Linked DNA regions of Leisingera sp. NJS204. Each later gene encodes a partner of the first gene's protein in a complex. Links are inferred from orthologs where the notes say so. Each region holds a gene or a part of one and is shown on either strand. Other genes may lie near its edges.

Evidence for each region.
Region 2: the proteins of dnaN (region 1) and ETW24_RS14190 are in contact, whole or in part, in a cryo-EM structure (PDB 8GIZ), measured with the Escherichia coli proteins. The link is inferred for Leisingera sp. NJS204 from one-to-one orthologs.
Region 3: the proteins of dnaN (region 1) and ETW24_RS03335 are in contact, whole or in part, in a cryo-EM structure (PDB 8GIZ), measured with the Escherichia coli proteins. The link is inferred for Leisingera sp. NJS204 from one-to-one orthologs.

The regions. Positions count from the first base shown.
Region 1 is NZ_CP035417.1:3,838,960-3,848,719, reverse strand. What follows is about bases 4,020-6,985. They hold dnaN (DNA polymerase III subunit beta), read left to right. Parts: upstream 4,020-4,926; coding sequence 4,927-6,045; downstream 6,046-6,985. Other genes in these bases: recF (DNA replication/repair protein RecF), read left to right, coding at 6,124-6,985; ETW24_RS18625 (GcvT family protein), read left to right, coding at 4,020-4,632. Also shown: ETW24_RS18640 (GcvT family protein), read left to right, coding at 1-41; ETW24_RS18635 (homocysteine S-methyltransferase family protein), read left to right, coding at 165-1,061; ETW24_RS18630 (GlxA family transcriptional regulator), read left to right, coding at 1,085-2,098; more of ETW24_RS18625, read left to right, coding at 2,182-4,019; more of recF, read left to right, coding at 6,986-7,221; ETW24_RS18610 (LysE family translocator), read left to right, coding at 7,218-7,838; ETW24_RS18605 (TetR/AcrR family transcriptional regulator), read right to left, coding at 7,835-8,428; ETW24_RS18600 (NAD(P)H-dependent oxidoreductase), read left to right, coding at 8,538-9,128; gyrB (DNA topoisomerase (ATP-hydrolyzing) subunit B), read left to right, coding at 9,222-9,760. UniProt on the Escherichia coli protein: Confers DNA tethering and processivity to DNA polymerases and other proteins. Acts as a clamp, forming a ring around DNA (a reaction catalyzed by the clamp-loading complex) which diffuses in an ATP-independent manner freely and bidirectionally along dsDNA.
Region 2 is NZ_CP035417.1:2,876,128-2,885,920, forward strand. What follows is about bases 2,995-5,993. They hold ETW24_RS14190 (DNA polymerase III subunit delta'), read left to right. Parts: upstream 2,995-3,934; coding sequence 3,935-5,053; downstream 5,054-5,993. Other genes in these bases: ETW24_RS14180 (D-alanyl-D-alanine carboxypeptidase family protein), read left to right, coding at 2,995-3,294; tmk (dTMP kinase), read left to right, coding at 3,291-3,938; ETW24_RS14195 (TatD family hydrolase), read left to right, coding at 5,095-5,904; ETW24_RS14200 (MBL fold metallo-hydrolase), read left to right, coding at 5,904-5,993. Outside these bases: ETW24_RS14160 (hypothetical protein), read right to left, coding at 1-222; ETW24_RS14165 (DUF6429 family protein), read right to left, coding at 219-482; ETW24_RS14175 (SPOR domain-containing protein), read left to right, coding at 1,164-2,096; more of ETW24_RS14180, read left to right, coding at 2,074-2,994; more of ETW24_RS14200, read left to right, coding at 5,994-6,701; ETW24_RS14205 (AEC family transporter), read left to right, coding at 6,855-7,787; ETW24_RS14210 (aspartate/glutamate racemase family protein), read right to left, coding at 7,875-8,609; ETW24_RS14215 (GntR family transcriptional regulator), read right to left, coding at 8,618-9,310; ETW24_RS14220 (LysR family transcriptional regulator), read right to left, coding at 9,394-9,793. UniProt on the Escherichia coli protein: Part of the beta sliding clamp loading complex, which hydrolyzes ATP to load the beta clamp onto primed DNA to form the DNA replication pre-initiation complex.
Region 3 is NZ_CP035417.1:657,544-667,241, reverse strand. What follows is about bases 2,842-5,745. They hold ETW24_RS03335 (DNA polymerase III subunit gamma/tau), read left to right. Parts: upstream 2,842-3,341; coding sequence 3,342-5,150; downstream 5,151-5,745. Other genes in these bases: ETW24_RS03330 (YbaB/EbfC family nucleoid-associated protein), read left to right, coding at 5,343-5,687; ETW24_RS03340 (protein-tyrosine phosphatase family protein), read right to left, coding at 2,842-3,147. Also shown: ETW24_RS03360 (SRPBCC family protein), read left to right, coding at 1-203; ETW24_RS03355 (alpha/beta hydrolase family protein), read right to left, coding at 228-1,106; ETW24_RS03350 (TetR/AcrR family transcriptional regulator), read left to right, coding at 1,191-1,781; ETW24_RS03345 (hypothetical protein), read left to right, coding at 2,133-2,537; more of ETW24_RS03340, read right to left, coding at 2,617-2,841; ETW24_RS03325 (GNAT family N-acetyltransferase), read right to left, coding at 5,750-6,241; recombination mediator RecR, read left to right, coding at 6,425-7,024; ltaE (low-specificity L-threonine aldolase), read right to left, coding at 7,107-8,156; ETW24_RS03310 (hypothetical protein), read right to left, coding at 8,153-8,830; ETW24_RS03305 (LysR substrate-binding domain-containing protein), read left to right, coding at 8,970-9,698. UniProt on the Escherichia coli protein: Part of the beta sliding clamp loading complex, which hydrolyzes ATP to load the beta clamp onto primed DNA to form the DNA replication pre-initiation complex.

The DNA.
Region 1 (9,760 bases):
AACCGCTGTGGGATCCGGCCAACGAGCGCCTGCGCGCCTGATCAAATGGCATCAGCCCGGATCGCAATGATCCGGGCTGGTACTTAATGAAAGACAGCCTGCGCCGCCGGATCGTTTCCTGTATCCTGGCGGCGTAAGGCAACCCGCACAAAGGACTGTTTGCTATGGCTGAGATCACGCTTCTGGATGGCTCGATCGGGCAGGAGGTTGTCAAACGGTCCGGCGACCGCGCAACCCCTTTGTGGTCCACTGCGGTGATGGTCGACCGGCCCGGGGTGGTCGGCGCCATCCATGCCGATTACTTTGCCGCAGGCGCCACGATTGCCACAACAAACACCTATGCGGTTCTGCGCGACCGGTTGCAGCGCGCCGGTCTGGAAGATCATTTCACAGAGCTTCTGAACAAAGCCGCCGCGCAAGCGGTAACCGCGCGGGACACCCATGGATCGGGCCGTGTCGCGGCAGCGCTTGGTCCGTTGATCGCATCTTACCGGCCTGACATTTGCCCGCCGCCTGATGAGGCGAAACCAGTTTACGCAGAACTGGTCAAACTGCTGGAGCCTTCGGCGGATCTGTTCCTGATCGAAACCGTCGCCTCGCTGGAACATGCCAAAGGCGCGCTGCTGGGCTGTGCGGGTACGGACAAACCGGTCTGGCTGGCGGCCTCTGTTTCAGACGAGGACGGCACCTTGCTGCGCTCGGGTGAGCCGCTTGCCGCGCTGGCCCCGCTGGTTGAGGAATTCCAGCCCGATGCGGTTCTGCTCAACTGTTCCCGGCCCGAGGTCATCGGCGAGGGTTTGGAGATCGTCAAAGCTTTTGGCAAACCTTACGGGGCCTATGCCAACGGTTTCACCCGGATATCTGAGGGCTTCCTGAAGGACGCCCCCACCGTGGATGCGCTGGAACAGCGTCAGGACCTGGGGCCAGTGGCCTATGCGGAATTTGCCATGGGTTGGGTTGCGCAAGGGGCCACCATCACCGGCGGCTGCTGCGAGGTTGGCCCGGAACACATCGCCGAACTGGCCCGTCAGCTGCGCGCGGCCGGGCATCGGATCGTCTGACATCGTCTGACAGGGGGATCAGCATGGCAACGCAGGACAATCTCAAAACCGCGGATCCGGCCCGGGTCTGGAGTATCGACATTATCGTCAGCGAAGGATTTGTGCTGACGGAAATGTCGGCCGTGGTCGAAGTGCTGCGGATCGCCAACCGGGTGCTGGCGCAGCCGCCTTTCAAATGGACCATGCGGTCCCTGCAGGGCGGGCGCGTCGGCTGCAAGGCGGGCCTCAGCGTTGATACCGAACCTTTTGCGGTTAAGCCTGCTGCGGATTTTGCCTTCTTCCTTGGCAACTCGGATCCGGACCACCCCGGTCTCAGCCTGGGCCGGGTGATCTCCAGCTACACCTCGCGCGGCGGCAAGGTCTATCTGCTGGCCGAGGCTGCAGCCCGCTACATCCGCGACCAGGGCGGCGCGGCCGGCCGCTTGACGACGCATTGGGAAAACTCCGCGCTGCTGCGCGAACGTATGGGGCTGAACGATTCCAGCCATGCGCTGGCCAGCGAAGACGGGCTGGTGGTGACCTGCGCCGGCATGGGGTCCACCGTGGATATCGTGCTGGCGCTGGTCGGGCGGCTGACCTCGGCCGCGGCGCAGATGACCGTTGCCAACATTATGCTGCACGAGCAGGTGCGCGACTTCTCCTCGCTGCAGCCCTTTGCCGGCGCCAAGCCGACGATCACCGGCGACAGCGACCTGGATCACTGCATCCGCATCATGCAGGACAATATCGAGGAACCGGTGCCGATCAGCGAAATCGTGGATGAGCTTGGCATTTCCACCCGCTCGCTGGAGCGCAAGTTCAAGACATTCCTCGGCACCACGCCCAACGGGTTCTACCGCGAAATGCGCCTTTCCAAGGCCAACAATCTGTTGCTCAACACCACCATGAGCGTGCGGGAGATCGGTCTTGCTTGCGGCTTCCCGAATGGCTTCTCCTCGCTCTACAAAAGCTTCTTCGGCATCACCCCCTTTACCCTGCGCAAGCGCCGCCGGCTGGGGGAGGACGGTTCCGGAAATATCCTCAAAGCCGGAGAATAGCGAGGGAAGCTTGGCGTTTTTGATGCATTTTACGCCGCCTTTTCATGGTAATCAGACGCAAACACTGACTGTGGAGCGATGATATGAGCGATCTTCCCAACAAGGCCCGCGTGGTTATTATCGGCGGCGGCGTGATCGGCTGCTCGGTGGCCTATCACCTGACCAAACTGGGCTGGAAAGATGTGGTGCTGCTGGAGCGTAAACAGCTGACCTCCGGCACCACTTGGCACGCTGCGGGCCTGATCGCCCAGCTGCGCGCCACCGCCAATATGACCAAGCTGGCGAAATACAGCCAGGAGCTTTATGGCGCGCTGGAAGAGGAAACCGGCGTCGCCACCGGCTTCAAGCGCTGTGGCTCGATCACCGTTGCCCTGACCGAAGAACGCAAGGAAGAGATATTCCGCCAGGCCGCCATGGCGCGCGCATTCGGTGTCGAGGTTGAGGAAATCTCCCCCGAGGAAGTGAAAACCCGCTATGAGCACCTGAATGTCGGCGATGTGACTGCCGGCGTGTGGCTGCCGAAAGACGGGCAGGGGGATCCGGCCAACATCGCGCTGGCCCTGGCCAAAGGCGCCCGCCAGCGCGGCGCGCTGGTCAAGGAACGGATCAAGGTCACCGGCATCTCCAAGGACGGCCGCCGCGTCACCGGCGTCGATTGGGCCAGTGACGACGGCCAGTCCCAGGGCCATATCGAGGCGGACATGGTGGTGAACTGCGCAGGCATGTGGGGGCATGAGGTTGGCCGCATGGCGGGCGTCAACGTGCCGCTGCATGCTTGCGAGCATTTCTACATCGTGACCGAAGGCATCACCGGTCTGACCCAGATGCCGGTGCTGCGGGTGCCTGACGAATGTGCCTACTACAAGGAAGACGCGGGAAAAATCCTGCTCGGCGCGTTTGAACCGAACGCCAAACCCTGGGCGATGAACGGCATCCCGGACACGTTTGAATTCGACCAGCTGCCCGAGGATTTCGACCACTTCGAGCCGATCCTGGAAGCGGCCTGCAACCGGATGCCGATGCTGGCCGAGGCCGGCATCCACACCTTCTTTAACGGTCCGGAATCCTTTACCCCGGATGATGCCTATCACCTGGGCCTGGCGCCCGAGATGGACAATTTCTGGGTCGCTGCAGGCTTCAACTCAATCGGCATCCAGTCGGCGGGCGGCGCAGGCATGGCGCTGGCGCAGTGGATGGAAGACGGCCAGAAACCGTTCGACCTTGGCGACGTGGACATCTCCCGCATGCACCCGTTCCAGGGCAACAAGCACTACCTGTATGAGCGCTCCAAGGAGACGCTGGGCCTCTTGTACGCCGACCATTACCCCTACCGACAAAAGGCCACCGCCCGTGGCGTGCGCCGCACCCCGTTCCACCATCACTTGCTGCAGCAGGGCGCGGTGATGGGCGAAATCGGCGGCTGGGAGCGTGCCAATTGGTTCGCCAATGAGGGCCAGGAACGCGAATACCAGTACAGCTGGAAGCGCCAGAACTGGTTTGAAAACTCGGCAGCTGAACACAAGGCAGTCCGCGAAAACGTCGGCATGTACGACATGTCCTCCTTTGGCAAGATTCGCGTCGAGGGTCCGGATGCCGAAACTTTCTTGAACTACATCTGCGGCGCCAACCTGTCGGTGCCTGCGGGCAAGATCGTCTATACCCAGTTCCTGAACGCCCGCGGCGGGATTGAGGCCGATGTGACCGTCACCCGCCTGTCGGAGGCCGCCTATCTGGTGGTGACCCCGGCGGTGACCCGTCTGGCCGACCAGACCTGGATGATGCGCCATCTGGGCGACCACCGGGTGGTTATCACTGATGTGACCGCAGGCGAAGGCGTACTGGCGGTGATGGGGCCAAACGCCCGCAAACTGCTGCAAAAAGTCTCGCCCAATGATTTTTCCAACGAGGTGAACCCCTTTGGCACTGCGCAGGAGATTGAGCTGGGCATGGGGCTCGCCCGTGTGCACCGCGTGACCTATGTGGGTGAACTTGGCTGGGAAATCTATGTCGGTGCCGACATGGCAGGCCACGCATTTGAGACGCTGCACGAGGCAGGCCAGGACATGGGGCTGAAGCTTTGCGGCATGCATATGATGGACAGCTGCCGGATCGAGAAGGGCTTCCGCCACTTCGGCCACGACATCACCTGCGAGGACAATGTGATCGACGCAGGCCTGGGCTTTGCGGTGAAGACCGACAAGGACGACTTCATCGGCAAGGCAGCAGTGCTGGAGCGTAAGGAGAGCGGCCCGAAAAACCGTATGGTTCAGTTCAAACTGACCGATGCCGAGCCGCTGCTGTTTCACAACGAGCCGATCATCCGTGACGGCAAATACGTGGGCTACCTCAGCTCCGGCAGCTACGGCCATACCCTGGGTGCTGCCATCGGCATGGGTTACGTGCCGTGCGAAGGCGAAAAGGCTGCCGATGTGCTGGCCTCCACCTACGAGATCGACGTTTGCGGTGTGAAAGTGAAGGCCGAGGCGTCGCTGAAGCCGATGTATGATCCGAAATCGGAGCGGGTGAAGGCCTAAGCCGCCTCTCCAAAGGTTTAACCTGTTCCGTATGACGCCCCGGTCCAAGCGCCGGGGCGTTTTCCGTAGGTGTCCCCACGGGGACAACCTGGGTTTTGCAGCTCTGTCCCCGCGGGGACAATTCCGGGTTCTGCTGCAACGTTTCTTCCGGTTTCACGGCCCAGCTGCCCACCGCCTCTTGACCCCGCCGGGAATCCCTTGGAGAAATCCACAAAAGCCTTGTACGGCAGGGGTAAACAGGTAGGTTGCTTGTCCCGGCCAGTGACATGGGGCCAGACGGAGAGGATTTGGGACATGAAGATCAGCATCGAACGCGGCACGCTTCTCAAGGCTGTGGCTCAGGCACAGTCGGTGGTCGAGCGCCGCAACACCATTCCGATTCTGGCGAATGTGCTGATCGAAGCCGAAGGCGACAGTGTCCAGTTCCGCGCAACCGACCTGGATATCGAGGTGGTCGACAAGGCCCCCGCCCAGGTGGAACGCGCCGGGGCAACCACCGTGGCCGCCACCACCCTGCACGAGATTGTCCGCAAGCTGCCTGACGGCGCGCTGGTCACACTGAGCGCCGACGCCGCAACCGGGCGCCTGACCGTTGAGGCCGGCCGCTCCAACTTCTCGCTGGCGACCCTGCCGCGCGAGGATTTCCCGGTGATGGCTTCGTCGGAATACCACTCGAACTTCGCAGCCAAGGCCGCAGTGCTGCGCCGCCTGTTCGACAAGTCGAAATTTGCAATCTCGACCGAGGAGACCCGCTATTACCTGAACGGTGTCTATCTGCATGTGTCATCGGGCGATGGCGGCAAGGTTCTGCGCGCCGTGGCCACCGACGGCCACCGCCTGGCCCGCATCGACGCCGAGCTGCCGCTGGGCGCCGAGGACATGCCGGGCGTGATTGTGCCGCGCAAGACCGTGGGTGAGCTGCGCAAACTGCTGGACGACGATGACATGGACATCGCGGTGTCGGTCTCGGAAACCAAGGTGCGCTTTGCCACCCCGAACATCACCCTGACCTCCAAAGTGATCGACGGCACCTTCCCGGACTACACCCGGGTGATCCCGGCCGGCAACACCCGCCGTCTGGAAGTGGATGCCTCCGAGTTCGCCCAGGCCGTGGACCGGGTTGCAACCGTGTCGTCCGAACGTTCCCGCGCGGTGAAGCTGCAGCTGGAAGAGGACCGTCTGATCCTGTCGGTCAATGCGCCTGACAGCGGTGCCGCAGAAGAAGAGCTGGCGGTGGCCTATAACGACGAACGCCTGGAAATCGGATTTAATGCCAAGTACTTGCTGGAAATTGCCAACCAGGTAGACCGCGAAAACGCTGTGTTCATGTTCAACTCCTCCGGCGATCCGACCCTGATGCGCGAAGGCAGCGATCAAAGCGCTGTTTACGTCGTGATGCCGATGCGTGTCTGAAGCGCCTGACGGCGCTGCCTCCCCCGCCGGGCGGCGGGACGCGAGTATTTTTGGAAAGATGAAACGGGAGCGCGCCGCGTGCTGGCCCTGACTGCCCTGACCTTGTCCCATTTCCGCTCGCATTTGCGGGCGGAATTGCGTTTGGACGGGCGTCCGGTCGCCATTCACGGCAATAACGGGGCGGGCAAGACCAATATCCTGGAAGCCGTGTCGCTGTTCTCGCCCGGCCGGGGCCTGCGCCGGGCCAGTGCGGCAGAGATGGCACGCCAGCCCGAAGCGCTGGGGTGGAAACTGAAGGCTGAGCTGCGGGCACCCTCGCAGGCCTATGAGGTGGAAACCTGGTCCGAAGGCGGCAATGCCCGGCAGGTGAAAATCGACAATAAGCCCGCTAGCCAGATCGCGCTGGGCCAGGTGGCGCGGGTGGTCTGGCTGATCCCGGCGATGGACCGGTTGTGGATTGAAGCGGCAGAAGGCCGCCGGCGCTTTCTGGACCGGATCGCGCTGAGCTTTGAACCCGCCCATGCCGAGGCCTCGCTGGCCTATGAAAAGGCAATGCGCGAGCGCAACCGGTTGTTGAAGGACCAGGTGCGCGATGCCGCATGGTACCGGGTGCTGGAAGAGCGGATGGCCGCCTCAGGGCACCGGATCCATGCGGCGCGCGTGCAAGCGGTGGAGCTGCTGCAGATTGCCCAGGCCGAAGCCGGAACCGTATTTCCCGCGGCTGAGCTGGAGCTGCTGCAATCCGAAGGCAGCATGCCGTCCACCGAGGCGGATTTCAAAGAGGCGCTGGAGGAAAGCCGGTTCCGGGATCTGGCGGCGGGCCGGACCCTTGTCGGGCCGCACAGAACCGATTTGATCGGCACCTACCAGGCTAAGGGCATCCCGGCCAAGGACTGTTCGACCGGTGAGCAGAAAGCGCTGCTGGTGTCGCTGATCCTGGCCAATGCACGGGCGCTATCGCAGCGCGAGGGCGCGCCGCCGATCCTGCTTTTGGATGAGGTTTCCGCGCATCTGGACGCTGGCCGCCGTGCGGTCCTTTATGACGAGATCTGCACTCTGGGAACCCAGGCCTGGATGACGGGCACCGGGCCGGAGCTGTTTGGCGAGCTGGCTGGCCGGGCCCAGATGCTGGAAGTCTCTGACAGCGGCAGCGGGTCGGAGGTGACGCAAAAATGACTGTCACCGTTTGGGATCTGTCGCTTTATGCAGGGGCGCTGCTGATCTTGTTCCTGACACCCGGCCCGGTCTGGCTGGCGCTGATGGCGCGCTCGGTGTCCGGCGGGTTTCCGGCGGCCTGGCCGCTGGCGCTGGGGGTTGCCTGCGGCGATATTCTGTGGCCGCTGGTGGCGGTGGGCGGCATGTCCTGGGTGGTTTCCGAATTCACCGGCATCATGACCTTGTTGCGCTGGCTGGCCTGCCTGATGTTCCTCGGCATGGGCGGGCTGCTGATCCGTCACGCGGGTGAAGCGGTTCAGGAAAGCCGCGCCCTCACCCGGCCGGGCGTCTGGGCCGGGTTCATGGCGGGAATTGCTGTGATCCTGGGCAATCCCAAGGCAATCCTGTTCTACATGGGCGTTCTGCCCGGTTTCTTTGATCTGTCAGGAACAACCTGGCCGGATGTTGCCGCCATTGTGGTGCTGTCTTTTGCGGTTCCGCTGGCAGGGAACCTTGCGTTGGCAGGGATGGTGCACCGGGTCCGGCGGGCGATCGCTTCGCCCCGGATCCTGCGGCGCATCAACCTGGTGTCCGGCGGGCTGCTGATCTGTGTGGGGCTGGCGATCCCGTTCCTTTAGGCGGATGGTTGCAACCAGGCCTGCAAGTAAGGTTCCAGTGTCTGGGCCGGGCGCGCTGCAGTCTCATGCTCAATGCAGAACCACAAGCCCAGCACATGGTTCAGAAACGCCTGGATGCCTTCCGCCAGCAATTCCGGCGGCTGGTTCCGGCGAACCCTGCCCGCCGCCTGCATGTCCTGCAGCCAGCCTGTCAGCAAGGCGACCTGCCGGGTGAAGCTTGCAGTGACAACTTCATCCGGCTCATCCGCAGTGGTGCCTGAATAGCGCAGCAGCAGATCGAAAATCACCCGGTCCTGCGCAACGTAATCAAGATGCGGTGCAAGCCGGGCGGTCAGATCCGCTACATCTGCCGGTGCGCCTGCGGCCTCCATCCCGTCAAGCAGCCGTGTCACTTCCTCCCCGATCAGGACGGCCAGCAGCCCGTCCTTGTCCTTGAAATGGGAAAACAGGGTGCCTTTGGCAACACCGGCCCGGGCAACCACATCTTCAACCCGCAAACCGCTATAGCCCTGTTCCTGGACAATGACGGTTGCGGTGCTGAGCAGTTTTGCGCGGGTTTCCAGCCGCCGCTTTTGTGGAGCGCGTGTCATGCCTCATCCTCACGGGTTCGTTATTGACCGCGGTCACTTTTATAATTGACCACGGTCATTTTTTCTTTCAATAAAGTGACCGTGGTCAACTTAGCTCATGGAGAATGACATGTCTGCCCGAAAAATACTGATCTTGAACGGCCACCCGGCTGAGAACACTTTTACGCAGGCGCTGTGCAAAGCCTACGCATCCGCAGCAGAAGGTGCGGGGCACGATGTGCGCCTGCACAAGCTGTCGCAGCTGGAGTTCGACGCAGATTTCGGCCAGGCCGGGTTTTCCGGAGCAAAGCAACTGGAGCCGCAGATCGAAGCAGTGCTTGCGGACTTTGAGTGGGCAGAGCATGTGGTCCTTGCCTTTCCGCTGTGGTGGGGCGGGATGCCGGGGAAACTGAAGGGGTTGTTTGACCGGATTCTGCTTCCCGGCCGCACGTTTGACCCGCGCATTGTGACCGATGGCCTGCCGAAACCGCTGTTGGCCGGAAAATCGGGCCGGGTGATGGTGGCGTCGGACACGCCGCCTGACTTGATGGAGCAGTTCTATGGCAATGCAGCGCATGTTCAGGTGGAGCGGCAGATAATGAATTTCGTGGGGATTGATCCGGTAGAGACCTGCCATTTCGGCGCATTGCAAGGATCAAGTGCGGAGGAGCGCGCAGCCTGGCTGAGCACCGCGTCGGAGCTTGGCGCCTTAGCAGCATAATCGTCTGATACAGCCCTGAAAAAAGGGGGCTTGCGCGTGACAATCCCGGCCAGACTCCGTATAAAATCCTGAAGCAAAGACAGGAAGATGTGAATGTCCGGAAACGAGCAGGCCCCCGCAGAATATGGCGCGGATTCCATCAAGGTTCTCAAAGGGTTGGAGGCGGTTCGAAAACGCCCCGGCATGTATATCGGGGACACCGACGATGGCTCGGGCCTGCACCACATGGTGTATGAGGTCGTGGACAACGGCATCGACGAGGCGCTGGCAGGCCACGCGGACCACGTGACGGTGAAAATTCACGCCGATTCCAGCGTATCCGTCAGCGACAACGGCCGCGGCATTCCGGTGGGTATCCACGAGGAAGAAGGCGTTTCCGCGGCCGAGGTCATCATGACCCAGCTGCATGCCGGCGGTAAGTTCGACAGCAACTCCTACAAAGTTTCCGGCGGCCTGCACGGTGTGGGTGTTTCGGTGGTGAACGCGCTGTCTGACTGGCTGGAACTGCGCGTCTGGCGAGACGGCAAGGAACACATTGCCCGGTTTGAGCGCGGTGATACCGCCAAGCATCTGGAGGTGGTCGGCGATTGCGGCGACCGCACCGGCACCGAAGTGCGCTTCATGGCCTCGAC
Region 2 (9,793 bases), 960 kb from region 1 along the record:
CCGCATCACGTCGCGCATCGCGCCATCGTCCATGTGGCTGACATCGGTCCACGCTATCCGGCGGCCGTCTGCGTCGGTCACAAAGACATCGGAAAAGTCGCCAGTGTGAGTGACCGGAACGATCCCGGCATGAAGATCCTCAATGCCGGTGTTGCGCGCACAGATCATCGCCATCAACTTGGCCAGCCTGGCAGCGATGCGTTCCTCATCCGCTTTCTTCATGGATCGGTGCCTTGCGCGCCATCGTGCCGCTTCGCAAACTCCGCCAGCAGGACTGCCTCGGCGCGTGCAAGCCCGTCCTCGGTCAACATCAGGGACTTTGCCTTGCCGACAGGATCAGCGATCAACCCTTTGGCATGAAGCCGGTCAGTGATGGCCCAGTCGAGGCCTTTCCAGACGCGATTTCCATCATGAAGTGACAGGCTGAGGATCGCCAGCGCGACGTCGTCAAGCTTCTCAGTATTGAGGTCCAGTTCCGCCATTTTTGCCCCCTCCCAGAGCAGCATGGCGGCTGGGTGGAAATTTCTCAATGGCACAAAGGGCTTGCAAGCGTCGAATGAGGAATGAGAAAGTTCGATTTCGGTCCGTTTAAAGAGCCGCGACCGACGTCGAAGCGTTCAGGTTGACCGAGACCCCATCCCAACAACTTCAATAGGTTACAGGCTTTGCACCAAATCCGCGCAGTCGAGAGGTCCAGAGAATATCGGCCCGGAGAGAACACCTTTGGGCATGCTGGCCCAGGTGCCGGTTTACAGCCCCTCCCGCATAACCCTTTAATATAACGGAAAAATCTGGCCGCAGCCGGATCTGGAGAAACGTTTCTCTAGGGCAAGTGGCGGGGAGACAGGGATTCGAACCCTGGGAACGCTCTCACGTTCAACGGTTTTCAAGACCGCCGCATTCGACCACTCTGCCACCTCCCCGGTCCGTTCAGCGGTTTAGGACGCAAAACCGGATGAGGCAAGGGGAAATCCACAGCGCAAGGGAAATCTCAGCCCAGCCCCGGCCGCGCGGATTCATGCCGTCCTTGCGGGTTTCCCTTGTGCCGCGGCCCGTCAGGGTTTTCATGGCCGTATGCGCAGGCTATCATGCCGCCAAATCAAGAAGACCGGGCATTCCGGCGGGGGCGCAAAAGCGCCGCGGGCACAGGCAAGGATGAGAGCATGAAAGACACCATGTCGACAGCAAAGACGGCCCCGCGGATTGCCGCGGCGGTCTTGGGCCTGCTGTTGATGGCAGGCTGTGAAGACGGTTCGAAACTGGCCTTTTTGCAGCCCAAAGCCAAAGCCGGGGGGGAGGTTCAGGCCTCCAGCAGCACCAAGCTGGTCGAGCGCGACGTGGAAGCCCCTGATGTGTTCCAAGTGACCGAAGCGGGGCTGTGGGACGGGCGCCCGTCGATCGGCGGGGTCTGGGTCGCGCATCCCGACACCAAGGACCCGGAGCGGGTGATCATCCGCAACAATGCCAATGGCCAGTTTGTGATCGGCGCCCTGTTCCGGCGCGAACGGGAAATACCGGGTCCGCGGCTGCAAGTGTCCTCCGACGCGGCCGCCGCGCTGGGAATGCTGGCAGGCGCCCCGGCTGAGCTGAACGTCACCGCCCTGCGGCGCGAAGAAGTCAGCAACGAGCCCCCGGTTGAGGATCAGACAGCTGAGCTGCCTGCAGCAGAGGCAGACGCCGAGGCGGATCCTGCCGCGGTACTGGCCGCAGCCGCCGGACAGGAAATCTCTGAAACACCGCTGGATCCGATTGCAGGCGCCGCCGCCGCGATTGAAGCCTCTGCCCCGGCCGTTCCGGCGCAAACAGCGCCCGCACAGGCAAAGCCTGCTGCCGCGCCGGCAGCCAGCGCGCAAAAATCCGCCCTGGACAAACCCTACATCCAGATCGGCATCTTCAGCGTTGAAGCCAATGCCAAACGGACGGCCAACATGATGCGCAGCGCCGGCATGGTGCCAGTGGTGCGCGAGCAAGCCTCCAGCGGCAAAGCGTTCTGGCGGGTTCTGGTTGGCCCGGCGCAGAACAAGACTGAACGCAGCCAGCTGTTGAAAAGCGTAAAGGAAACCGGATTTGCGGATGCCTATGCTGTCACCAATTGATCCCGGCGCCAAGCGCCTGGGGCGCACTCTGATCTCTTCGCTGCAGCTGGCTTTGGCCACGGGACTGGCGGTCAGCCTGCCGGCGTTGCCGGCCGCCGCCTTTGATACCAAAGCGCGCGCCGCCTATGTTCTGGACGCAGGCACCGACACGGTGCTTCTGTCCAAGAACGCCGATGTGCCGCTGCCGCCTGCCTCGATGTCCAAGCTGATGACGCTGTATGTGGCGTTTGAGGCCCTGCGCGACGGGCGGCTGACGCTGGACGAGACGCTGCCGGTCAGCGAGCACGCGATGAGCTACAAAGGCTCCACCATGTTCCTGGACACCCAGGACCGGGTGCGGGTTGAGGACCTGTTGCGCGGCATCATCGTGCTGTCCGGCAATGACGCCTGTGTGGTGATCGCCGAGGCGTTGAGCCCGGACGGAACCGAGGCCGGCTTTGCCCGCTATATGACCAAGCGCGGCCAGGATCTGGGCATGACCGCCTCGACCTTTGCCAACTCCAACGGCTGGCCTGCTGCCGGGCACCGGATGTCGGTGCATGATCTGGCAATTCTGGCCGAGCGGATGATAGAGGACTTCCCGGAATATTACCCGCTGTTTGCCGAAACCAAGTTCGAATTCGATGGCCGTGCGCCGTCCAACATCCGCAACCGCAATCCGCTGCTGAAGCTGGGCATCGGCGCGGACGGGCTGAAGACAGGCCATACCGAAGAAGCAGGCTATGGCCTGGTCGGCTCTGCCCAGCAGGGCGACCGGCGGGTGATCTTTGTGGTCTCCGGGCTGGACAGCGAGCGCGGGCGCGCAGAGGAGGCCGAGGCCCTGGTTAACTGGTCGTTTCGCCAATTTACCAAAAAAACCGTTGCCCAGGAGGGCGTCGCCATCGCCGAAGCCGAAATTTGGCGCGGGGCCGAGCAATCGGTAGGGCTGGTGCCGGCCAAGGATCTGGAGATCCTGCTGCCGTCGCTGTCGGCCAAGACCATTCAAGGCGAAGTCGTCTATAACGGCCCGATCGAGGCGCCGGTCGCGAAGGGCCAGCGCCTGGCAGAATTGGTTTTGCAGCCCGAGGAGCTGCCGGAGGTCCGGCTGCCGCTGGTGGCCGAAGCTGACGTGCCCGCCGGCGGTTTTGTAGTCCGTGTGAAAACCGCGGCACAGGTGCTGATCAAGCAGTTTCTGACCGGTCCCGAGGGGGCGCTGTGACAGCTGGCGCAGAGCGCGGCCTGTTCATCACCTTTGAAGGCATCGACGGGTCCGGGAAATCAACGCAGTGCCGCTTGCTGGCGGAAACCTTGCGCGACGCAGGCCGCGACGTTGTGCTGACACGGGAGCCGGGCGGCTCTCCCGGCGCCGAGGAAATCCGCCGCCTGGTGCTGGAAGGTGATCCCGACCGCTGGTCGGCTGAAACTGAACTGCTGTTGTTCATGGCAGCGCGGCGCGACCATCTGGAGCGCACCATTGAGCCTGCTCTGACGGCGGGCAAGGTGGTGATCTGCGACCGTTTTGCAGACAGCACGCGAATGTATCAGGGGTTGTCCCGTGGTGATTTGCGTGCGGCAGTGGACCAGATGCACAAGCTGATGATCACACGCGAGCCGGACCTGACCCTGCTTATCGACATGGACCCGGCCACAGGCCTTGCCCGTGCCAAGGGGCGGCAGGGCAAGGAAGAACGCTTTGAGGATTTCGGCATCGGGCTGCAGGAGAAGATGCGCGCGGGTTTCCTGGCGCTGGCGCAGGAGTTTTCGGACCGCTTCCGGGTTGTCAATGGCGCCCGCCCGGTGGAGGCCGTTGCCGCAGATGTGCGCCGGCTGGCGGATGCGGCCTTGGAAGGATCCCGGGTATGAGCACCGATGACGACCTGCCGCGCGCAGATCAGGCCGAAGGCGCCCCGCATCCGCGCGAAACCCAGCAGCTGATCGGACAGGACGCGGCGGAGCAGGATTTTCTGACCGCCTACACCTCCGGCCGGCTGCACCACGGCTGGCTGCTGACCGGCCCGCAGGGCGTCGGCAAAGCCACGCTGGCCTGGCGGATAGCCCGTTTTCTGCTGGCCACCCCCCCGGCGGAGGAAGGCCTGTTCGGCGCCCCGCCCCCGCCGCAGACATTGGACATTGATCCCGAACACCCGGTCTCGCACCGCATTCAGGCGCTGGCGGAACCGGGGCTGGCACCGATCACCCGCTCTTATGACGACAAGGGCAAGTTGCGCAGCCAGATTGTGGTGGACGATATCCGCAAGCTGAACCGTTTCTTCGGCCTGTCGGCGACGGATGGCGGGCGCCGGGTGGTCATTGTCGATGCCGCCGACGATATGAACATCAGCGCTGCCAACGCGCTGCTGAAGATGCTGGAGGAGCCGCCCGCGCGGACGACCATCCTGCTGATCTCGCACCAGCCCTCGCGCCTGCTGCCCACCATCCGTTCGCGCTGCCGCACCTTGCGGCTGGGGCCTTTGTCAGCTCCGGATATGGAGGCTGCGCTGGCGCAATCCGGCGTTGAACTGCCTCAGAATATGGAAAATCTCGCCGCTTTGGCCGGCGGCTCGGTCGGGGCTGCGCTGCGGCTGATCAATCTTGGCGGACTCAGGATCTATGCCGAGCTGGTGCAGATCCTTGCTTCCATGCCGCAGCTGGACCGCCAGCGCGCCATGGCACTGGCCGAAGCGGCCGCTCAGCGCGGGGCATCCGCGCGTTTTGAACTGCTGCTCACGCTGACTGAGATGGCGCTGGCCCGGCTCGCGCGTACAGGCGCCACCGGTGCGCCGCCAGCGCCGGAAGCAGCACCGCAGGAGGCAGCGATGCTGTCGCGGCTGTCGCCTGACACGCGCAAGGCGCGCGCCTGGGCTGACCTCGCAGCAGAAGTGACCGCCCGCGCCCGCCATGGGCAGGCGGTGAACCTTGACCCTGCCGCGCTTGTCCTAGATACGGTTTTCAAGATGCAGGAAACCGCGTCGCGCTGAGGCCGGAAAGGCCCCGCGGCACTTACGGCGGCAGAGGATAGATGACCGAAGCGACCCCCCAGATAACGGACAGCCATTGCCACCTGGACTTCCCCGATTTCGAAGGCCGGCTGGATGAGGTGATTGCCAGCGCAGCAGAGGCCGGCGTGACCAGGATGGTGACGATTTGCACCAAGATGAAGAATGAACCCGCGGTGCGTGCCATTGCCGATGCGCATGCGCCGGTGTTCTATGCTGCGGGCACCCACCCGATGAGCGCGGCGGAAGAGCCGATGGTCCCGGTGGATGAACTGGTTGCCCTTGCCAAACACCCCAAATTTGTCGGCATCGGTGAAACGGGCCTCGATTACCACTACACCGCCGACAGCAAGGACGTGCAGCAGGAGTCTTTGCGCATTCATATCGCGGCCGCCCGCGAAACCGGCCTGCCGCTGATCATCCACGCCCGCGCGGCGGATGACGATATGGCCCGCATTCTGGGCGAGGAGATGAAGAACGGCGCATATTCTTGCGTGATGCACTGCTTCTCCTCCTCGGCCGGGCTGGCCAGGGCAGCACTGGATCTGGGGTTCTACCTGTCGATGTCCGGCATTGCTGCCTTCCCCAAAAGCCAGGAGCTGCGCGATATCTTTGCCGCCGCTCCGGTGGAGCGCATTCTGGTTGAGACCGACGCCCCCTATCTGGCACCGCCGCCCTATCGCGGCAAACGCAATGAACCGGCCTATTCCGCCTTTACCGCCAAGGCGGGCGCGGAGGTTTTCGGCATGGACTACGCCGATTTTGCTGCGCAGACGCAGGCAAATTTCGACCGGCTGTTCTGGAAGGCTGCCCAGTATGAGGCCGCCGCCTGATGGCTGAGATGCGGTTCACCATCCTCGGCTCGGGGTCTTCGGGCGGGGTGCCGAGGATCGGCGGCCATTGGGGCGACTGCGACCCCGAGAACCCGAAGAACCGGCGCCAGCGGTGTTCAATGCTGGTGGAGCGTGTTGATGAGGGCGGCACCACATCCGTTCTGATCGACACAACACCAGACATGCGAAGCCAATTGCTGGATGCAGACGTCAGCCGCCTGGATGCGGTGGTTTACACACACTCCCACGCTGACCATCTGCATGGCATCGACGATCTGCGCATGGTCTATTTCAATATGCGCCAGCGCATCCCTGTCTATGCCGATGGTGCCACTCAGAACGACCTTCTGAACCGCTTCGGCTATGCCTTTGCGCAGCCGGATGGCTCTCCCTATCCGCCGATCCTGGACCTGAAGACCATTGGCGGGCCGTTCACAATAGACGGCCCCGGCGGCGAAATCACCTTTCGCCCGTTCGAGGTCAGCCATGGCTCGATCGACGCACTGGGGTTCCGGATCGGCGGGTTGGCCTATTTGCCGGATGTGTCCAGAATTCCCGACGCCGCCCTGCCAGAGCTGGAGGCGCTGGATACTTGGATCCTGGACGGGCTGCGGCGCACGCCGCATCCTACGCATTTCAGTTATTCCGAAGCGCTGGAGTGGTTCGCGAAGATGTCCCCCAAACGCGGCATCATAACCAATATGCATATCGACATGGATTACGCCACGGTCGAAGCCGAGACTCCGGACCACATCACGCCGGCCTATGACGGCATGGTGATCCGGGTTGAGCTATAGCGCAATGCCCAGGTCTGCCGCCGTGCGCCCAGGCCGTTTGGGCAGACCACAGACTTCATCTTTGCAAAAATACTCCCGCCGGAGGCATCTGCGGCCAGAAGCCGGACAAGCCCCCCTGAACGGCAGCATCCCTTGCCGTCAAGGAACAGGCTGATGTTTCAAAGCCTGATCGACGTCATCCTGCCGGTATTTCTGGTCGTCGGCGCGGGTTACGCCGCCACCGCGCGGGGCGTGCTGACCCAGACACATATCGAAGGCGTGATGAAATTCGCGCAGGGCTTTGCCATCCCCTGCCTGCTGTTCAAGGCGATGGCGAAGCTGGATCTGTCATCCAGCTTTGACCCGCGGTTGCTGGCGAGCTTTTATACCGGCGCCTTCACCTGCTTCCTGATTGGCGTGTTCGGCGCGCGGATACTGTTCAAGCGGGAGTGGGAGGACTGCATTGCCATCGGGTTCTGCTGCCTGTTCTCCAACTCGGTGCTGTTGGGCCTGCCGATCACTGAACGCGCCTTTGGGCCGGAGAACCTGACTGGCAACTACGCGATCATCGCCTTCCATTCGCCGTTCTGCTATGGCGTCGGGATCACCGTGATGGAGATCGTGCGCAATCGCGGCGCGGGCGGGATCAAGACCGTCTCGGCTGTGCTGAACGCAATGTTCCGCAATGTGCTGATCCTGGGCATCGCGCTGGGGTTTGCGGTGAACCTTTCAGGGCTGGCCATTCCGATGGTTGTGAGTGAAGCCCTGTCGCTGATCATCCGGGCCGCCCTGCCCTGCGCGCTGTTTGCCCTTGGCGGCGTGCTGGTGAAATACCGCCCCGAGGGCGATCTGCGGGCAATCCTGTTTGTCTGCTTCACCTCTTTGATGATCCATCCGGCGATCGTCTGGCTGCTGGGCTCGGCCTTGGCCTTGCCGCAGGATCTGTTCCGTTCGGGTGTTTTGAACGCGGCAATGGCGACCGGGTTCAACGGTTACATCTTTGCCAATATGTACGGGCGGGCCAAGCGGGTTGCGGCGTCTTCGGTACTGATTGCCACCGGGGCGAGCATCCTGACCGTGTGGTTCTGGCTTCTGGTGCTGAGCTGACAGCCGCAGCGCAGCAGCGTTGCGCCCGGCATCAGCCGGGCAGCGCCCGCCGTCACAGTGTCGGCGGGCGCTCGCGCAGGTGACAGGTCACCAGCGCGGGTCGTCCAATTCCAGCGGGAAGCCTTTGGGCAGCAGGCCGGCCTGGAACCAGTTCACAAAGGTGTGGATAGAGAACACCGGCAGCCCGGTGGCTTTGCGCACGTCGCGGGCATAGGGCACCATATTGGTGCATTCCAGCACGATGGCGCCAAGATCCGGAATGTCCGCAACCATCGCGCGGGCGGCGTCGATCATATCCAGCCGGCAGGCTGCAAAGTCTATTTCCAGCGCATCGCCCAGGATATCGCGGGTAAAACAGCGCAGACCGTCAGTGCCGGCAATCGGCGTGTCCAGCGGCACGCCTGCGGCCTCAAGATGCGCAGGCGTCAGAGTGGCCCTGGAAATCGTCAGGATGCCGCAGCGCTTGCCTGCGGGCAGCAGGGTCTGCACCATCGGAACCTGCATCAGCGAGGATGTCGCCACCGGCACCCCCAGCGCCTGTTTCACTTCGTCCTGGATCAGCGCCAGAAAGCCGCAGTTGGTGGTAATGCCGTCGGCGCCCATGGCGACCAGATCGCGGCCCGCATCCACAAACAGATCAACCAGTTCCTTGGGGTTGCCGCGCACCACGTTTTCGGGATTGGCACCGCGCACCACCTTGTAATGCACCGGAAAGTCCCAGGTCATTGCATTGCCCATATCGCCATGGATGCGGGGAAAACGGGTTTCCAGCATCAGGATGCCGACCGCTGCGCCAAAAACCGTTTTACCACCGTGTTCCATGGGGTCCCCTATTCATCCGGCACGTAAAGCTGAGAGAATGCGATGCGGACGGCTTCCGTCGCCTCTTCGCGGCGTTTTTCGATGTGGCTGCGCATGGCCGCTGTGGCAGCATCAGTATTGCGGGCAGCGATGCCTTCAACAATCTGGCGGTGAGCCGAGATATCGCCCGGCGCCTTGCCCCCTGCCCGGTCGCGCATGCGCTTGAGGTCAATCAGGCGGATATAGCGGATCCGGCCATTGAGATTGTTGAGGATCCGCTGCAATTCGCTGTTGCCCGAAAGTTGCGCCAGGCGGGCGTGAAAGCTTTCATCCATCGCCAGGAGCGCTTCCGGATCCGTCGCGCTTTGATACTCCGGCTCCATCCGGTTGAGGTAATCCGCCAGCGCCGCGATGTCGTCATCCGATGCGCGGGTGCAGGCGAGCCGGGTCGCCTCGCATTCCACCGCCACCCTGGCCTCGTAGAGGTCCATGATATAGCTGGGCGTCAGCGGGCGGCAGAAGAATCCGCGGTTGTTCTGAAAGGTCAGGAACCCTTCGGCCACCAGCCGGTTCAGCGCCTCGCGCAGCGGCGTGCGGCTGGCACCCAGCACCTCGGACAAGGCGCTTTCGTTGATCCGCTGGTCGGGCTTAAAGGCAAAATCCGCTGCCATCCGGCGCAGCGCCTCATAGACCCTGTCCACATTGCTTTCGCGTTTGGCCATGTTCCCGCCATTCGTTCATTCCGCGGTGCAGACTAGGTGAGCCATCAACCTCGTGCAATATTGAATTCTGGTTTGCATACAATTTACACGGCCGTCTGGGCACCGCCTGCAGTATATGGCGCCAGTTCCTGCTTCAGAAGCGCCAGGAACTCCTGCCCCACCGCAGACAGCGGCCGGGACCTGGATGTGATCACCGCCATTTCCATCATGATCCGCGGCCGGAACGGGCGGGAGATAAAGCCGCCGCCGATCTCGAAATCCAGCACAAAGGGATCAAGGATCGAAACCCCCATGCCTTCCTGCACAAAGCTGAGGAGGTTCTTGAACAAATGCGAATGCACACGGGTTTTCAGCGGAATGCCCGCCTGCTGAAATACCTCGCGGGTGCGGCGATGGGTCATGTGATCGGGACCCATGACGATGAACGGCACGCCTTCCAACAGTTCAGGCGTCAGCACGTCATGTTCAGCCAGCGGACTGTCA
Region 3 (9,698 bases), 3.2 Mb from region 1 along the record:
GCCAACTGGAGATCGAGCTGCTGGCGCTGTCGCCGCGGCGGACCCGGATGTCGGTGCAATTGAAACTGGCGCCCACCACCCTGACCGGCCGGCTGCTGGTGCAATCGCTGAAACTGGCCCGCAGCAACCTCACCCGCCGGTTCAAGCTGCGGCTGGCCGACTATGCCCGGATCACCGAAGAACGGCTGAACCGCTCCGCCTGACTCCAAGGTTTGGGGGAAGCCGTGCTATTGCGGCGGCAGCAGCCGCGGCCACAGGGCGGCGTTGGCGCGGGCAAAGGCGCCCAGATGGCCAATCTTCTGCACGCCCGCCTCCTGCGGCACCAGCACCGTCCGGCACTGCGGCACATCGCCAAAGACGTCCCCCAGCCGCCAAACGGCCGCAGGCGGCACAACGTCGTCATCCGCCATCGCATACAGATCCACCGGCACGCCGGCGTCTGCCCATTTGGGCCGCGGCAAGGCCGAGCCGGTTTCCGGCAGGTAGCTGCCCGGCGTGGTGCACCAGCGCCGCCACTGCCAGTACACCCCGGCGGGCAAATCGGCCCCGAACCCCACCGCGCGCCCGGGCAGATACCCCAAGGCACGGACCAATGGCGGCACATGGCCGAACCAGAAAGCCAGCGCCAGCGCGCGGTAGGGCCAGGGATGATCGTGGTGATGCACCAAGCCGCCCGCAACCACGATCATGCGGGCGACGTCCTTCAGGCCATCCTGCAGGGGCATCAGCATTGCCCCCAGCGAATGGCCGATCACCCACAACGGCACGCCCGCATAGTGCCGTTGCAGTTCGGCCCGGGCAGCCGGCTGATCTTCCAGCGCCCATTGAGCCATTGTCGCATCGGAACGGCGCGGATGGCCCCGCGCCGAGTCTCCGAAATCCCGGTAGTCATAGGTCAGGCAGGCCACCTGCTGCTCTGCTGCCAGCCAGCGTGCGAAATGCCGGTAATAGCGCTGCGGCACCCCGGTTGCGCCATTCAGCACCACTGCTGCCCGCGCCTGCCCCGCCGGGTGGTACAGCCGCCCAGCCAGCAAGTGGGTGCCGGATGCAAACTGCAGTTCTTCCTCGCGGATAACCGCGGTATGTCCTGCGCTTTTATCCAGCATGGCAACCTCCTGAGTCGATTGGCCTAGACCGATTGGTCCAATCCATCTCTGGACCAATCGGTCCAATGCTGTCAAGCTGCCGCCATGAATGACGTGACGACAGCCAAGGCGGGCGGAACCAGCCCGCCCCCGACCCGCGAGCGGCTGATCCGCGCCGCTGCCGGCCTGTTCCGCAACAAGGGCTACAGCGGCACCGGACTGGCGGAATTACTGGCAGAGGCGGGGGCGCCCAAGGGCTCGCTCTACCACCATTTCCCCAGTGGCAAATCCGACCTGGCCCTGGCCGCGGCGGACTGGGCGTCAGGGCAGATGCTGCTGCTGATCGAGGCGTCTTTCACCCCGGCGCCCACCTTCCGGGAGGGGGCCAAGACGGTCTGCTACAAACTGGCGAAACTGTTTGACAAGCAAGGAAAATGGAGCGGCTGCCCGGTCTCTGCCACCCTGTTCGAAGGGCCGGAGAACGAGGCGTTCCACCAGCACGCCGCGCATCTGTTCGAGGGCTGGATTACTGAAACCACCCGCCACGCCCGCCGCCTGGGCCTGCCTGAACCTGAGGCCCGCGCGGCGGCGGAGAATTTCTATATCCTGCTGCAGGGCGGCTGGCAGCTGGCACGGGTGCGGCGGGACTCGAATGTGATCCGCGGGCTGTATTTGCAGATGCAGAAAAACGATTGACGACTCAGGCGTCCTGCCGCTACCGCTTGTGGCGATGGTTCCCGAGCCACAGAATCTTGTGTCCGGGATGAAAAGGGAACACGGTACGGCCCGCGCAAGCTGGCCAAGTCCGAGACTGCCCCCGCAACTGTAAGCGGCGAGCGACCCCGATAGAGCCACTGGCCCCTCAATACGAGGCCGGGAAGGATCGGGAAAGCGACGACCCGCAAGTCAGGAGACCTGCCATCGGACGTGTAACTCGAACCCGGGCGGGGTGTCCGGACAGGGTCTGATGGCTGCGGCGGCTGTGATCCGTCTTTCATCCGGTCTCTTGTCCCCCAAACCCCCGTGCCACGCGCGGAGGGCGCAGATATGATGTGGACCGACAAGACGCATTTCTATGCGGCAACAGATTGCAAGTATTTGGGGCGCCCCTGCCCCGCGGCAGAGCGGATGATCGCCAAACTGGCCGAAGCGATGACCAAGGCCAAGCCGCTGACCCAGGAGGATTTTGAGATCACCGGCACCACCGCGCTGGACGGCTGCCCGCGCAACTGCCCGGCGCAGTTTGCCGCCAGCCATGACCGGATCCGGCTGTATTGCGACGTCGGTGAAGAGGCGCCGCGCGAGGGGCTGGACCGCTTTGCCGATGCTATCCTGAGCCGCGACGGTATCGGTTTTGCCGCGTCCAAGCTGGACACCCGCCCCTGCGCGCTGATGGAGGCGCTGCCGAAAACCGCCGAAGCACGGCAGGCGGAACAGATGCTGGCGCTTTAACTGAATACCTGAAGAATGCTGCCCGGCTTATCGGCCGGGCGGTGCAGTATCTCTTTGCAGTGCGCCTCTGGCGGCTGTTCTACGGTGAACAGGCCCAGTGCAATTGGTCCTTGGTTTCCACCGCACAGGGCCGTACCGCCCGCAGCCGGGCCAGCGCCTGCGCCGGGGATTCGCCGCATTCGATCATCAGCCGCAGCACCGCCATGCCGGACCGCCCGCAGCCGCCCCTGCAATGCACCAGCACCCGGCCGCCGCCGCCCAGTGCTTGCCGTGCAGACCGGCTGGCCGCCGTCCATTTCGCCGCCACAGCGGGCGGCGGCACCTGGAAATCCGGCACCGGCAGATGCAGCCAGCGGCAGGCCATGCTTTGAATATCAATCCCCAGCCGCGGCACATCTGCGGCTGCGTGCTCGGCCTCGGTGGTCATTGAGATGACCAGCCCCGGTTTCCACTGATAGATCTGGATCAGGTCGTTGCGGTAATCGCCTCCCGCACCGGGCAGCGGGCATAGCGCCAGAATACCGCCGCCTGCTGACAGCGCGTGGATGGTCAGGCCTGCCGGCGCCGCGCCGTCCGGCGCCGCAGGTTCCGGGATATCCTCAGTTCGCATACCGCCTCCTTAGCCGCTGCGTTCCTGCATTTCCCCCGCAGTCTCCTGCCTTTGCAGCCTAGCGGTTAAGCAGGCAATCCCAAAGCTCTTTTGCGGCCCCGGACCAGCCCAACGGCGGTGGACGAACGGGCTGCGCTTCAATACCCTGCGCGCAACGCGGAGCACCCCGCATCCCGAATCCGGTACGAGACATCATGAACGATACCCCCAGCGGCACCTCCGGCACATCCGGCCAATCCCAATACCAGGTTCTGGCCCGCAAGTACCGGCCCGAAACCTTTGCCGATCTGGTGGGGCAGGACGCCATGGTGCGGACGCTGAAAAACGCCTTTGCCGCTGACCGGATTGCCCAGGCTTTTATTATGACCGGCATCCGCGGCACCGGTAAAACCACCACTGCGCGGATCATCGCCAAGGGCATGAACTGCATCGGTGCAGACGGCCAGGGCGGCCCCACCACCGACCCGTGCGGCCAATGCGAGCATTGTACCGCGATCATGGAAGGCCGCCATGTCGACGTGATGGAGATGGACGCGGCCTCGCGTACCGGCGTGAATGACATCCGCGAGATCATCGACAGCGTGCAGTACCGTGCCGCCTCGGCCCGCTACAAGATCTACATCATCGACGAAGTCCACATGCTGTCGACCAGCGCCTTCAACGCGCTGCTGAAGACACTGGAGGAACCGCCCGCGCATGTGAAGTTCATCTTCGCCACGACTGAGATCCGCAAAGTGCCGGTGACCGTGTTGTCGCGCTGCCAGCGGTTTGATTTGCGCCGGATCGAGCCGGAAGTGATGATTGCGCTCTTGCGGAAGATCGCCACCGCCGAGGGCGCCCAGATCGCCGAAGACGCGCTGGCGTTGATCACCCGCGCCGCCGAAGGTTCCGCCCGCGACGCTACCTCGCTGCTGGATCAGGCGATTTCCCATGGCGCCGGTGAAACCTCTGCCGATCAGGTCCGCGCCATGCTGGGTCTGGCCGACCGCGGCCGGGTGCTGGACCTGATGGACATGATCCTGCGCGGCGATGCGGCGGCCGCGCTCACTGAACTCAGCGGCCAGTATGCCGAAGGCGCCGACCCGCTGGCGGTATTGCGCGATCTGGCCGAGATCACCCATTGGGTCTCGGTGGTGAAAATCACGCCGGATGCGGCGGAAGACCCCACCGTCAGCCCGGATGAACGCGCCCGCGGCAAGGCGATGGCGGATGCGCTGGCAATGCGCGTCCTTACCCGGATGTGGCAGATGCTGCTGAAGGCGCTGGAGGAAGTCGCCGCGGCACCAAACGCTATGATGGCCGCCGAGATGGCGGTGATCCGCCTGACCCATGTGGCCGACCTGCCCAGCCCCGAAGAACTGATCCGCAAGCTGAAGGACACCCCGCCTCCGCCGCCGAATGGCCCCGGCGGCGGTGCGCCGATGCAGGGCATGGGCGCTCCGGCTTTAGGCGGCAGCGGCGGCGCTTCCGGTCATGGCGGCCAAACTGGTCCCGCAGGCGGCGCGCCAGTGGCACATGGCGGCGGCGGCACTATGGCGGCACTGGCGCCGCAGGTCAGCTCAGCACTGGCGCGCTATCCGTCCTTTGAACATGTGGTCGAGCTGATCCGCACCAATCGCGACGTGAAATTGCTGGTCGAGGTCGAGGGCGGCGTGCGTCTGGTCTCCTACCAGCCGGGACGGATCGAATTCACCCCATCCTCGCAAGCGCCGCGCGACCTGGCGGCCCGGCTTGGCACGGCGCTGCAGAACTGGACCGGTGCGCGCTGGGTGGTGTCGATCGCGCCGGACGGCGACGCAGCCACGATTGCCGAGGTCCGCGATGCCGCCGAGAACGCCCTGCGTGAGAAAGCCGCCGCGCATCCGCTGGTGCAGGCGGTGCTGGAAAGCTTTCCCAAGGCAACGATCAAACGCATCCGCACGGCGCAGGAGCTGGCCGCCGAAGTCGCCGCCGAGGCCCTGCCCGAGGTGGAGGATGAATGGGACCCGTTCGAGGACGGGTGACAAAAGCGACCCCGGGCATCGCCTGACCTTGGGTGGCCGCGATGACGCTTTCCTTGGGGGAAGGTCAGGCGCTGCCCGGCCTGTCGGCCGGGCGGAAGGGTGTTAAACTCCGGCACCGAGGCAATCCTCCCCTTGTTTCACGCCCTCGCGGCCCGTATCTGTGCCCCGAACCGGAATCTCAGGAGATGACAGATGCTCAAAGGCCTCGGCGGCCTTGGCGATATGGCCAAGATGATGAAATCGGCACAGGAACTGCAGGGCAAAATGGCCCAGATGCAGGAAGAGCTGCACAATGTAATGGTGACGGGCGAGGCCGGCGCCGGCCTGGTCAAGGCGACCGCGTCCGCCAAGGGCGACCTCAAAGGCCTGGACATCGATCCGTCGATCTTCAATGGCGACGACAAGGAAGTGGTCGAGGACCTGATCCTGGCCGCGATTAAGGACGCCCAGGCCAAGGCCGCGGAAAAGGCGCAGGAAGAGATGGCCAAGCTGACCGAAAGCATGGGTCTGCCCAAGGACATCAAGCTGCCGTTCTAAGCGCTGCCAGCGATGCCAATCTAAAGGCGGCCCGTCAGGAGCCGCCTTTTTCTTTGCCTCGTTCAAGCTGTTTCCAACCGGAATTTCAGAAAACGCTGCCCCTCATACAGCACTTCATCGGTTTGCACCGCGCCCAGCCGTGCCAGCGGCCGCAGATGGCGCCGCGTCGGCGGCAGCAGGAAAGTCACATGAGGGATGCGCGGATCGCGGCGGGCAAACGCCAGCGCTTGCCGGGCGATGGCCGGGCCCAGGCCAAAACAGCCGGGCCTTAGGACCAGCCCGAAATCCCACTCGTTCGCCTCTTTCTGAAAACCGCCCCAGCCAAGATATTGCCCCTTCTGCACAAACGCCCAATGACCCAGTCCATCCCTTTGCCAGCAGTTCTCCTTGGCGGTAACAAAGTCTCTGGCAGTTTCTTCGTCCCAGGCGCCTGTCAGCAGCGGCATATGCTCTGCCATCCGCGGATCTGACATGTGGCGGGCAATCTCCAGCGGCGCGATCCCGGTCAGCCGGGCAAAACGCACCGGGTGCTGGGTGTTGTCCTGCCGTCCCATTGCCGCCCCTTTTCTTTCCCGCGCAAGATGTGCTGCAACAGATACGCCCTGCCGCCCGCCAGCTCAATTGCCCTTACCCTTGCAGTTGCCGAAGCAAAACAAACCCTGAACATATTGCCGCCCTGCCCTTGCGCTTCACTGCTGCAATCAGCCTATATTGCAAGGCACACAAAGGCCCGGAGCATGATCAGAAATTCCACCAGCGATATCGAAGACCTGATTGCCTTGATGGCCAAGCTGCCAGGGCTCGGCCCGCGGTCTGCCCGCCGTGCGGTGCTGCATCTGATCCGCAAGCGGGCGCTGCTGCTGACGCCCCTGGCCGATGTGATGACCGAGGTCGCCGCCACCGCGCGCGAATGCCTCAACTGCGGCAATATCGGCACCAGCGAGATCTGCCCGCTTTGCACCGACCCGGAACGCGCCAATGGCGAGCTGTGCGTGGTCGAGGATGTCGCCGACCTTTGGGCGATGGAGCGCTCAGGCGACTTCAAGGGCCGTTACCACGTGCTGGGCGGCACCCTGTCGGCGCTGGACGCCGTGGGTCCGGAAGATTTGCGTATCCCGCGGCTCGCGGACCGGGTCGCAACCGAAGGTATCAGCGAGGTGATCCTGGCGCTGAACGCCACCATCGACGGCCAGACCACGGCGCATTACATCGCCGACCAGTTGCAGGGGCAGGTCAGGCTCACCTCGCTGGCGCAGGGCGTGCCGATCGGCGGCGAGCTGGACTATCTGGATGACGGCACGATCTCTGCAGCGCTCAGGGCGCGGAAAGAAATCTGACGGTGCGGCCGGGCGTGCAAAATTCTTCAAAGAATTTTGGCCGGAAAATTCGAATTTTCCGGAGCCACGCCCGCCTTTGGTTTCAGCAGTAGAAACTCTTTAGCCCTTGGACCGCGCGGTCCAATGGGCCGTTATCCACATCTTTGTGCAGCACCATGCGGATGGCGCCGGAACTGCCGCCACCGATTACAACGCCCTCAGATGCCAAATGCATCCGCAATGCATCATTGCGCCCGTCCCCCGGAGTGAAAAACACCATGTTGGTGGCCTGGGAAACCTCCCCCGCCCCCAAACCGCGCAGCACATCCGCCAGTTCCGCCGCGCGGTCATGGTCCTGCGCCAGCCGCGCCACGTTGTGCTCCAGCGCATAAAGCGCCGCCGCCGCCAGCACGCCTGCCTGCCGCATGCCGCCGCCCAGCATCTTGCGCCAGCGCCGCGCCTTGGCAATCAGGTCTGCAGGCCCCGCCAAAACCGACCCGGCCGGCGTGCCCAGTCCTTTGGAAAGGCAGATGGACACCGTATCCATCAGCCCGGCCAGCTCCGCTTCCGAACACCCCAGCGCCACCGTCGCATTAAAGAACCGCGCGCCGTCCAGATGCACCGCCAGCCCCGCCGTCCGGCCCGCCGCCGCCGCCGCCGCCATATCCGCCAGGGGCACTGCAAGCCCGTTATGGGTGTTCTCCAGCGACAGCAGTCGACTCACCGCCAGATGGCTGTCATCCGCCTTGACCGCCCCGGCAATCACCTCCGGGTCCAGCGCGCCATCGTCCCGCACCGGCACCGGGCACAGCGATAGCCCGCCCAGCACCGAGGCCCCCGCGGCCTCATAGGCATAGACGTGATAGCCCGCGCCAAGGATGACTTCCTCGCCGCGCTGGCAATGGGCCAAGAGACCAGCCAGGTTGCTCATCGTGCCGGAGGGCAGGAACAGCGCCGCCTCCTTGTCCAGACGCTCGGCCAGCACAGCCTCCAGCCGGTTCACCGCCGGGTCTTCACCATAGACGTCGTCGCCCAGCTCCGCCGCCTGGATCGCCCGCATCATGCCCGCATCTGGCCGCGTCAGCGTATCACTGCGCAGATCGCAAAGGGCGCCGCCGCCCGCCGCGCCCGCAAGCCCTGCGTAATGGCTCATTCCGTCACCTGATCATAAGCCAGCGCCGCCACGATGTGCACCCGCCGGGTTTCGCCGCCGTTCAGCGCAGTGTGATAGCCGCGGGTATCGGTGAAATACACCGAGCCATCGGCCGGCAGATGCGTGACGTGATGATTCACGATGAACAATGAGCCGGGGTTGGAGACCACCGGAATATGCAGCCGCGGCTCCGGGTCGCGGTGCCAGGAGTTGCAATTGTACAGCCCCTTGGACAGCACACGCGTGCGCCCGATCGGAAACCGCTTGGCCAGCTCTGCGTGCACATGCTCGAAGTAGGTGCCTGCGAATTTGGGATTGAATTCGGAAAAATCCACCTCCGGCACCAGATCTTCGCGCGGCTCTTCGACATAGCGGCTGTCGGCGCGCAGCCAATAGCGGCCCGACAGGTCATTGGCGGTCCATTCGGTCTGGCCCGGCCGCTGGGTCAGCGGCAGCGCGGCAAAGCCCTGGTCCTGCAAGCCGCCCATAAAGGCCTCGCGTTTCAGGCACTCCTTCAGCGCTTCCTGCAGCTTTTCGATGTCAAATTTCAACTCCAGCCTTTGGATACCCGGTCCGGGCACAAACTCTGCCACCGATGCAGAATCCGGCAGGGTGCCCATGGCCCTGGTGACAGCCTGCACATCGGTGTCGTTGATCTGCGGTTCAAAACTCATGTCGCGCGTTCCCATTCTTTGTGCTGATCGCAAGAGGATGATGCTTTGAATGCGATACTGCCAGGCCAAGAGGCCGGGAAAAAGCCGAGATTTTGCAAACTATATTGCAAAAATTGCAACATATGGCAGAGTGCGGGCCATGCGCCGCAAGATCCCGCCCACCTCTGCCCTCTTGTGTTTCGAGGCTGCCGCCCGGGCCGGCAGCTTTGCCGGAGGAGCGCGGGAGATGAACCTGTCGCAAAGCGCTTTCAGCCGCCAGATCCAAAGCCTGGAGGCGCTGACCGGCCAAACCCTGTTCAAGCGTGAACGCCAGCGGGTGCAGCTCAGCGGTGCCGGACGGATGCTGCAGGAGGAGCTGGCACCGCAATTGGAAGCGCTGGAAGCCACATTTTACCGTTTGCGCACCCGCGACAACCCATATGGCGCGCTCAATATCGGCACCTACCCGACACTGGGCAGCCGCTGGCTGATGCCGCGCCTGGCAACGCTGGCACAGGCGCAGCCGCGGCTGACAATCAATACCATCACCTATCTGGACAATAGCCAGGTGGACCCCAGCCTGGTGGATCTGGCCATCGTGCAGGGCGATCCGCCCTGGCCGGGCTTTCGCGCGGATCTGCTGATGCCGGAAACCCTGATTGCCGTTGCAGCACCTGATCTGCTGGATGGCCCGCTGCCATCCGCCGCCGGGCTTCTGGAATTTCCGGCCCTGCAGCACAGCACCCGGCCGCTTAGCTGGCAGATTTGGTTCGAGGATCAGACCGGAAGCCTCACTCCCCGCCCCACCGGGCCGTTGTTCAGCCAGTTCGAGATGCTGATCGACGCAGTGAAATACGGCCATGGCGTTGCCATTCTTCCGGAGCTGCTG